Regions from separate parts of the Streptomyces sp. RFCAC02 genome, predicted to be linked through region 1. Evidence: riboswitches for the same ligand, from Rfam matches in the RefSeq annotation. Region 1 holds a riboswitch; the other holds the start of a gene.
What was found. Region 1 has a riboswitch for cobalamin ahead of metE (5-methyltetrahydropteroyltriglutamate--homocysteine S-methyltransferase). Riboswitches for the same ligand answer to the same signal wherever they lie in the genome.
Positions count from the first base shown of each region.

Region 2: another riboswitch for cobalamin. It lies ahead of EMA09_RS20185 (ribonucleoside-diphosphate reductase subunit alpha); the one in region 1 lies ahead of metE (5-methyltetrahydropteroyltriglutamate--homocysteine S-methyltransferase).

Region 1 is NZ_SAUH01000001.1:4,994,485-4,999,205, reverse strand. Features, by position in the region: gene EMA09_RS28705 (tetratricopeptide repeat protein) at 1-1,072, opposite strand, end outside; gene EMA09_RS23080 (hypothetical protein) at 1,215-1,730, opposite strand; gene EMA09_RS23075 (VOC family protein) at 1,958-2,491, shown strand; cobalamin riboswitch at 2,662-2,845, shown strand; gene metE (5-methyltetrahydropteroyltriglutamate--homocysteine S-methyltransferase) at 3,004-4,721, shown strand, end outside.
Region 2 is NZ_SAUH01000001.1:4,341,972-4,346,692, reverse strand. Features, by position in the region: gene EMA09_RS29485 (DUF2079 domain-containing protein) at 31-594, shown strand; gene EMA09_RS20195 (DUF2079 domain-containing protein) at 483-1,520, shown strand; gene EMA09_RS20190 (GNAT family N-acetyltransferase) at 1,573-2,106, shown strand; cobalamin riboswitch at 2,099-2,263, shown strand; gene EMA09_RS20185 (ribonucleoside-diphosphate reductase subunit alpha) at 2,389-4,721, shown strand, end outside.

The DNA.
Region 1 (4,721 bases):
GGTCGAGGTCGGCGAGTGCCTCGTCGTCACGGCCGGCTTCGCCGTGTTCCACACCGCGTTCGGCGAGGCGCCGGGCGTACCGCTCGATGTGGGAGCGTGCGGCCAGGGCGACGAGCTGGACCTCGTGGCTGACGGCGTGGTCGAGGTGCCGCCGGGCGATACGGGCGCGGTCGGGGTCGTCACCGGTGAGCCACTCCCCCAGCGCGTGGACGGCGCCCGCGCGGATGGCGGGCAGCGGACTGGCGAGGGCCGAGCGGATGTCGTCGGTCAGGCCGTCCGGGGCCTGGGGGCGGTGGGGATTGCGGGCGAGCCAGAGGGTGCCCTCGGCACGGGAGAGCCAGCGTTGGGGTGTCTGCCGGCCGCTGTGGGACTGGACGTAGGCGTAGGCGTGCTCGTAGGCGTCGTCCACGGAGATCAGGCCGTCGTGGTCGGTGTCGGCGGCTCCGGTGCGCAGCCCGTCGATGAGGCCGGCGGTGAAGACGGACGGGGCCGCCTCGTCCGTGCCGGGGCGCGGCTCGCCCTCGAAGGAGTACTCCGTGGCGCGGGACGCGGTCAGGACGACCCGGCCGCGTCCCGGGGAGGCGAGACGCCGCTGCAGGTCGAGGCCGCCGTCGCCCTTGGCGCCGCCGGCGAACGCGCCGCTGAAGCAGCAGTCCAGCATCAGCACCTGGCTCCTGGCGCGGCAGTCGTCGAGCTGTTCGAGGACCCAGCCGGACTCGACTCCGGTGGCCGGGAGACGCGTCCTGCGGGTGTCGGTGGCGGCGAAGTACAGGCGGTTGCGGGCGTCCAGCAGGCCGTGGCAGGACAGGTGGATCACGACCAGCTCGGACGGCTTGCGGCCGTCGAGGAAGTCCAGCAGGCCCATCCGCATCTCGTGGGCCGTCGGGTCGGACAGCACGGTCACGCCGAACCCGCCGATGGCCGGATCGCCCAGCACACCGGCCAGTTCCTCCGCGTCCCGCGCCGGCGACCGCAGCCCGTCCAGCGTGCCGTCCTCGTACCGCGACACCGCCACGACCAGCGCCGACCGCGCCCCCGACCACGCCGCCCCCACGGCTCCCCCACTACCCACGTGCTGTCGCCTCTCCCCCCGTGTCCCGCGCCCCCGCCACCATCCCCCATCATCGGACACCCGCAGCACAGAATCAGGCAACCACTGACGCCACTTCGGTGCCCTGCCACGACATGGCCGGACGCCGGGACGGTGCACCGCGTCAGGGGACGAGGCGTTGGAGCAGGCCCCAGGTGAACTCCGCGACGACGTGCCGCCGTCCGCCCGACACGGTCGGTGCCTCGAACGCCAGGCGCCACCGGGTGGGCGCCGACCCCTCCATCGGCCGCGCCGGCGCGAAGGCACGCGCCACCTCGTCCGTCGTGCACGACCAGGGGTGCAGGTCGTCCACCGTGCGCAGCGGCGGCGCCGGCCGGCCGGGGGCGCGGACGAGCTGTTCGAGCCATACGCCGCCGCCCGGCGCCGTGAGGACCTCGAACCGCAGGTCCGGCCACAGCGGCAGCGGCCAGCGGTACGCCTCGCTCCGCAGGTCGCCCACCTGTCGGACCACCGTGGACTCGGGGGCGCCGAGCGCCGAACGGTAGCGCGCCAGGGCGCCGGGCGCGCGCCGTGCGCGGGCCATCGCCTGCCAGCGGCGGTTGGCCTCGCGCATGCCGCCGCGCCCGACGCCGAGCGCGCGCAGGGCGTCCTCCACCCGGCCGGGCTGGAAGTCGGCCATGCGGCGCAGCAGGACGAGCTGGAGGTCGAGGGGCGTCACGCGGCGGATTGTGCCAGGTCCCGAGCGTCCCGAGCGTCGGGACAGGACGGGCCGGGCGACGGGGAGGCCGCGTCGCGACCGGGCGCGGCCGGCTCTCCCCTCGGGACGTTCATTCAGGAACCGACCTTTCCGCTACCTCACCTACGTTCGGTCCCGCAAGCCGGAACACCAGCGAGAGGCAGCATGCGATGATCGGACGGACCAGCACCGCCCCCGACGGCTACACCTCCGTCGCCCCCTGGGTCGCCACCGACGACACCGGCGCCTTCCTCGACTTCGTCACCCGGGCGTTCGGCGGCCGGGAACTGGCGCGGGTCGCCACCGAGGACGGCGCGATCGGGCACGGCGAGATCCGCGTCGGCGACACCGTCGTCCTGGCCTTCGACCGGCACGCGGACTGGCCCGTGATGCCGAGCCTGCTGCGGGTGTTCGTCCCCGACGCGGACGAGGCGTTCGCCCGCGCGCTCGAGTCCGGCGCACACGTCGTCACACCGCTCGGGGACAACGCGTTCGGGCAGCGCGGCGGGCGCGTCAGGGACCCGTTCGGGAACATCTGGTGGGTGACCTGCCACGTCGAGGACGTCGCCCCGGAGGAGATGTGGCGACGCCTCCAGCAGCCGGCGTACGCGGAGAACATGCGCGTGGCGCAGGCGACACTCGACGCAGAACTGTCCGGCCGCACGACAGGCCACAGCAGCACCCCCGTCGAGCCGGCCGGCTGAGCGGTCCCGCAGGTACGTGGCCATCCGCTGCCCTGGTGGCTACGGTCGCGGCGCGGCGTGACCGCCGTTCCCGCGCGGGTGCCCGTCCGGTGTGCGGGTGCCCGCGCCATCCGCATGATGGACGTTCCGTGCCGCTCGTCCGGGGTGTCGCCTACGCTCGCCGACGCAGCTGGTTCGCCCCGTCAGCCAGGCGGGAGGCGTCGCAAGAGGGAACCCGGTGGGAATCCGGGACTGCCCCGCAGCGGTGAGCGGGAACGACCGCCGTCATACGCACTGGGTCCACGGCCCGGGAAGCGACGGCCAGTAGGTGTCCTCCTGACACGAGGACGTGCCCGCGAGTCCGAAGACCTGCCACCTGCCCGTGCGCGACCACTCGCGCGCGGACATCCCGGTGACCTCGAGGGCGGGTCGGCGTACACACCGTGCGGGCACGTGCCGCCCGGTCCGCCACCCCTTCGCGTCCTCGTCCCGTCGCCGGGATCCCAGGGATTCATCTCGCGAAGGAGATCTCCGTGACCAGCAAGCCCGCAGCCGCGGCAGCACGGGCCACCGTGCACGGCTACCCCCGCCAGGGTCAGCACCGGGAACTCAAGAAGGCCGTCGAGGGCTACTGGAAGGGCCGGGTCAGCGCCGACGCCCTCCACGCGACGGCCGCCGGCCTGCGCCGTGCCGCCCGGGGGCAGCTCGCCGACGCCGGCGTCGATGAGATCCCCACCGGCGACTTCTCGTACTACGACCACGTCCTGGACACCACCGTCATGGTGGGCGCGATCCCGGACCGGCACCGGGACGCCGTCGCCGCCGACCCGCTCGACGGCTACTTCGCGATGGCCCGCGGCACGCAGGACGTGGCGCCGCTGGAGATGACCAAGTGGTTCGACACCAACTACCACTACCTTGTCCCCGAACTGGGTCCCGACACCGTCTTCACGGCCGACTCCGCCAAGCAGGTCGCCGAGCTGACGGAGGCCGTCGCCCAGGGCCTCACCGCACGGCCCGTGCTGGTCGGCCCGGTCACCTACCTGCTGCTCGCCAAGCCGGCGCCCGGCGTGGCCGCGGACTTCGAGCCCCTGACCCTCCTCGACCGCCTGCTGCCCGTGTACGCCGAGGTCCTCGCCGACCTCCGCGCGGCGGGCGCCACGTGGGCGCAGGTGGACGAGCCCGCCCTCGTCCAGGACCGCACCCCCGCCGAACTGGCCGCCGCCGAACGCGCCTACCGCGTCCTCGGCGGCCTGACCGACCGCCCGAAGCTGCTGGTCGCCTCCTACTTCGACCGCCTGGGCGACGCCCTGCCCGTCCTCGCCAAGGCCCCCGTCGAGGGACTGGCCCTGGACTTCACCGGGGCAGCCGCCGCGAACCTGGACGACCTGGCCGCCGTCGGCGGACTGCCCGGGAAACGCCTGGTCGCCGGTGTGGTCGACGGCCGCAACGTCTGGATCAACGACCTGCGGCGGTCGCTGTCCACGCTCGGCACCCTCCTCGGCCTCGCCGACCGGGTAGACGTGTCGTCGTCCTGCTCGCTGCTGCACGTTCCCCTCGACGCGGCGGCGGAGAAGGACATCGAGCCGGGCATCCTCCGCTGGCTCGCCTTCGCCCGCCAGAAGACCACCGAGATCGTCACCCTCGCCAGGGGCCTCGCCCACGGCACCGACACGATCGCCGCCGCCCTCGCCGCGAACCGGGCCGACCTCACCGCCCGCGCCGCCTCCCCCATCACCCGCGACCCGGCCGTGCGCGCCCGCGCCGGATCGGTCACGGTCGCCGACACGCGCCGCCCGCAGCCGTACGCCGAACGGGCCGCAGCCCAGCGCGCCCACCTCGCGCTGCCCCCGCTGCCGACGACAACGATCGGCTCGTTCCCGCAGACCGGCGAACTGCGCACCGCCCGCGCCGACCTGCGCGCCGGCCGCATCGACACCGCGCGCTACGAGGAGCGGATCAGGGCGGAGATCCGCGAGGTCGTCGCCTTCCAGGAGCGGGCCGGTCTCGACGTCCTCGTGCACGGTGAAGCCGAACGCAACGACATGGTCCAATACTTCGCCGAACAGCTGACCGGCTACCTCGCGACGCGGCACGGCTGGGTCCAGTCGTACGGCACCCGTTACGTGCGCCCCCCGATCCTCGCGGGCGACATCTCCCGCCCCGAACCGATGACGGTGCGCTGGACGACGTACGCGCAGTCCCTCACCGAGCGCCCGGTCAAGGGCATGCTCACCGGGCCGGTCACCAT
Region 2 (4,721 bases), 650 kb from region 1:
ACGGCCGGGCACGGTGGCGGAAGGGGAACGGTGACGGCACGCACAGAGGGGGAGCGCGCGGACACGGCCGCGCGCCGCACCGTCGCACCCGCCGAGGAGCACGGACCCGCCGCGGACACCGGGCCGCGGACCGGCCGGCCGTGGCGGGACCGCCGCCCTGGACCGCGCGCCGATCCCTACCTGCTGGCCGGGGTCTTCTGCGTCCTGTACGCGGTGGTCTCCGTGAGCCGGTACGTCCGGTGGGAGTCCCGCTCGTGGGACCTCGGGATATTCGAGCAGGCGGTCCGGTCGTACGCGCATCTGCGGCTGCCCGTCTCCGACCTGAAGGGACCGGACTTCGCCCTGCTCGGCGACCACTTCAGCCCGGTCACCGCGCTGATCGCCCCGTTCTACCGGGTGTTCCCCTCCCCGGTGACGCTGCTGATCGCCCAGGCCGTGCTGTTCGCCGTGGCGGTCGTGCCCGTCACACGGGGGCGGCCGCCCTGCTGGGGCGGGGCGCGGGCGCCGCGATCGGCGCTGCGTACGGACTGTCCTGGGGAATCCAGCGGGCCGTCGACTTCGACTTCCACGAGATCGCGTTCGCCGTCCCGCTGATCGCCTTCTCCCTGGAGGCCCTGGTCACCGGACGGTACCGGGCGGCCCTGTGGTGGGCGGTGCCGCTGCTGGTCGTCAAGGAGGACCTCGGGCTGACGGCCGCGGCCATCGCCGGTGTGGTGGCGCTCCGCGCCCGCGGCGAGGGGGACGCGGCCGGCGTGCGCCGGGCGCTGACCGTCGCCGTGTGCGCCGCCCTTGCGTGCGCGCTCACGATCGGGGTGCTCATCCCCGCGTTCAACTCGGGCGGCGGCTACGACTACTGGACGAAGGTCGGCGACGGGCCGGGGCCGCTGGCCACCGCGTTCACGGACGTCGACCAGAAACTGCGGACCGTGCTGTGGGTGCTGGTGCCGACCACCGGCCTGCTGGCGCTGCGGTCACCGCTGCTGCTCGTCCTGCTGCCCACGCTGGCCTGGCGCTTCGTGTCCGACGACCCCCACTACTGGGGCACCGACTGGCACTACAGCGCCGTACTCATGCCGGTCACGGCGCTCGCGCTCGCCGACGCCGCGGCCCGCACCCGCGCCGGGGCCGGGCGGCCGTGGCTGCGGGCGTACGCGGAACGGCTCCCGCTCGGCGTCCTGGCGGCGGCGCTCGCGCTGAGCACGACGCTGCCCGTCGCGGGACTCACGCACACGGCCGCCTACCGGGCCGGGCCGACGGCCGAGGCCGGCAGCCGGGTGCTGTCGGTGATCCCGGACGGCGCCGAGGTCGCGGCGAACGTCAAGCCGATCGCCCACCTCACCGGCCGCTGCCGCGTCTTCTGGATCGGCAGCGCGGACGGTCCCGCGCCCGAGTACATCGCCTACTGGGACCCGTACGAGACCGCCGAGTCGATGGTCGTCGACGCCCACCGGATGCATCCGGACGGCGTCTACCGGGTGGTGGCGCAGGAGGCCGGCTTCTGGGTCCTGCGCAAGCGCTGAGGCGTCCGGCACCGCACGCGGCGTTGTCGTACCCCGCCGCCACACTGGACGCATGGACATCCACATCAGGGAAGCGCTCCCCGACGAGCTGGCCGCCGTCGGCGAGTTGACGGCGCGGGCCTACCTCGGCGACGGGCTGCTCACCTCCGGCGCGGCCGACCCGTACCTGCCGGTGCTGCGCGACGCCGCCGACCGCGCGCTCCACGCCGAGGTGCTGGTGGCGGTCGGGCGCGGCGGGGGCGTCGGCCCGCTCGGGACGGTCACCTTCGTGGGCCGGGGCGGGAAGTACGCGGACGTGGCCGGCGCGGGCGAGGCGGAGTTCCGCATGCTGGCCGTCGACGCGGCGGCGCGCGGGCGGGGCGCGGGCGAGGCCCTGGTCCGGGAGTGCGTGCGGCGCGCCCGGGCGGCGGGGGCGGCGCGTGTCGTGCTCTCCAGCCAGTCGCGCATGCACACGGCGCACCGGCTGTACGAACGGCTCGGCTTCGTCCGGGCGCCGGAGCGCGACTGGGAGCCGATACCCGGGGAGTGCCTCCGGGTGTTCGCACTCGACCTCACCGACACACCGGAAGAGCACCACAACATGTAGGGCGTTCACCGGCGCGCGACACAAGATGTATGCTCATCCCGCTGTCGTCGCAGGGGAATCCGGTGCGAGTCCGGAACTGTCCCGCAACGGTGTGTCATACGCGGCTTCCCGCCGTGCGTGACGAGTCCGATCACCTGCCGGCGGTTTCGAACACGTCCGGGCCTCGTGGGTTGGGTCGGTGGACGCGTGCGGCCCGTGTGTGCCCCGGCACACCGTCCCGCAGGCGCTGCCGCCTGCTCGCGAACGCCCCTGATCCGCAAGCGTTCGAGGGAGAGCACGCACGTGACCATCGCACCCGTCGCCCCGGCGGAGCCGGTACCGGATGCGCTGACGCGCACCCTGACCGAGCTGACCGCCGGCCTGTCCGCGACCGACCCGGGCCGGGTCGCCGCCGCCGTCGCGCGCGGCCGGCAGCCCGGCGCGGGACCGGCCGAGCTGCGCGCCCTCGCCATCGAGGCCGCCGCCGGACTGATCGGCGAGGAACCGCAGTACGCGCGGCTGGCCGCGCGGCTGCTGACCCTCGCGATCCGCGAGGAGGCCGCCGGGCAGGGCGCCGTGTCGTTCTCCGCCTCGGTGGCGGCCGGTCACCGCGAGGGCCTGATCGGCGACCGCACCGCCGCCTTCGTCCGGCTGCACGCGGCTGCTCTCGACGCGCTCGCGGAGCGGGCCGTCGCGGACGGCGCCGACGACCGGTTCGAGTACTTCGGGCTGCGGACCGTGGAGTCCCGCTACCTCCTGCGGCACCCCACGACCCGCCGGGTCATCGAGACCCCGCAGCACTTCCTGCTGCGGGTGGCCTGCGGTCTCGCGGCCGACGAGTCGGCGGAGGCGCTCGCGGAAGTGGCCGAGCTGTACCGGCTCACCAGCACCCTGGCGTACCTGCCGTCCTCCCCCACCCTGTTCAACTCCGGCACCCGGCACCCGCAGATGTCGTCCTGCTACCTGCTGGACTCGCCGCTGGACGAGCTGGACTCCATCTACGAGCGCTACCACCAGGTCGCACGCCTGTCGAAGCACGCCGGCGGCATCGGCCTGCCCTTCTCCCGCGTGCGCGCCCGGGGTTCGCTGATCCGGGGCACGAACGGCACCTCGAACGGCATCGTCCCGTTCCTGCGCACCCTCGACGCGTCCGTCGCCGCCGTCAACCAGGGCGGCCGCCGCAAGGGCGCGGCCTGCGTCTACCTGGAGACCTGGCACGCGGACATCGAGGAGTTCCTCGAACTGCGGGACAACACCGGCGAGGACGCCCGCCGCACCCACAACCTGAACCTCGCCCACTGGGTCCCGGACGAGTTCATGCGCCGGGTCGAGGCCGACGCCGACTGGTCGCTGTTCTCGCCGTCCGACGTGCCGGAGCTGGTCGACCTGTGGGGCGACGCCTTCGACGCCGCCTACCGGCGCGCCGAGGCGGCGGGCCGGGCGGTGCGGACCGTCCCGGCACGCCAGCTCTACGCCCGCATGATGCGCACCCTGGCCCAGACCGGGAACGGCTGGATGACGTTCAAGGACGCCGCCAACCGCACCGCCAACCAGACCGCCGTGCCGGGCACCATCGTCCACTCGTCGAACCTGTGCACCGAGATCATCGAGGTCACCGACGACTCCGAGACGGCGGTGTGCAACCTCGGCTCGGTCAACCTCGCCGCCCACCTCCTGCCCGCCCCCGACGGCGCGGCGGCACCGGCCGGCATGGACTGGGAGCGGCTGGACGCGACCGTCCGCACGGCCGTGACGTTCCTCGACCGCGTCATCGACCGGAACTTCTACCCGACCGACCAGGCGTCCGTGTCGAACGCCCGCTGGCGCCCGGTGGCACTCGGCGTGATGGGCCTGCAGGACGTGTTCTTCCGGCTGCGGCTCCCGTTCGACTCGCCCGAGGCCCGTGAGCTGTCCACCCGCATCGCCGAACGCATCATGCTCGCGGCGTACGAGACCTCCGCCGGCCTGGCCGAACGCCACGGCCTGCCCGCCGGCTGGGAGGACACCCGCACCGCGCGCGGCGTCCTGCACCCCGACCACTACCCGGACGCGGCCCCGGCATGGCCCGAGCGCTGGGAGGCGCTGCGCACCCGCGTCGCCGGGACCGGCATGCGCAACGCGCTGCTCCTCGCCATCGCGCCCACCGCGACGATCGCGTCCATCGCCGGCGTGTACGAGTGCATCGAGCCCCAGGTGTCGAACCTGTTCAAGCGCGAGACGCTGAGCGGTGAGTTCCTCCAGGTCAACACCTACCTCGTCGCCGACCTGAAGCGCCTCGGCCTGTGGAACGAGGCCACCCGCGCGGCTCTGCGCGAGGCCAACGGCTCGGTGGAGGCACTGCCCGGGCTCCCCGCCGGACTGCGCACCCTGTACCGCACCGCGTGGGAGCTGCCGCAGCGCGCGCTGATCGACATGGCGGCCGCGCGCACGCCGTACCTGGACCAGAGCCAGTCGCTCAACCTGTTCATGGCCGCCCCGACCATCGGCAAGCTCAGCTCGATGTACGCGTACGCCTGGAAGCGCGGCCTCAAGACCACCTACTACCTGCGGTCGCGGCCCGCGACGCGGATCGCGCAGTCGGCCCGCGCGGCCACGGCCGCCGTTCCCCCACCCGCCCCCTCCCCGGATCAGGACGC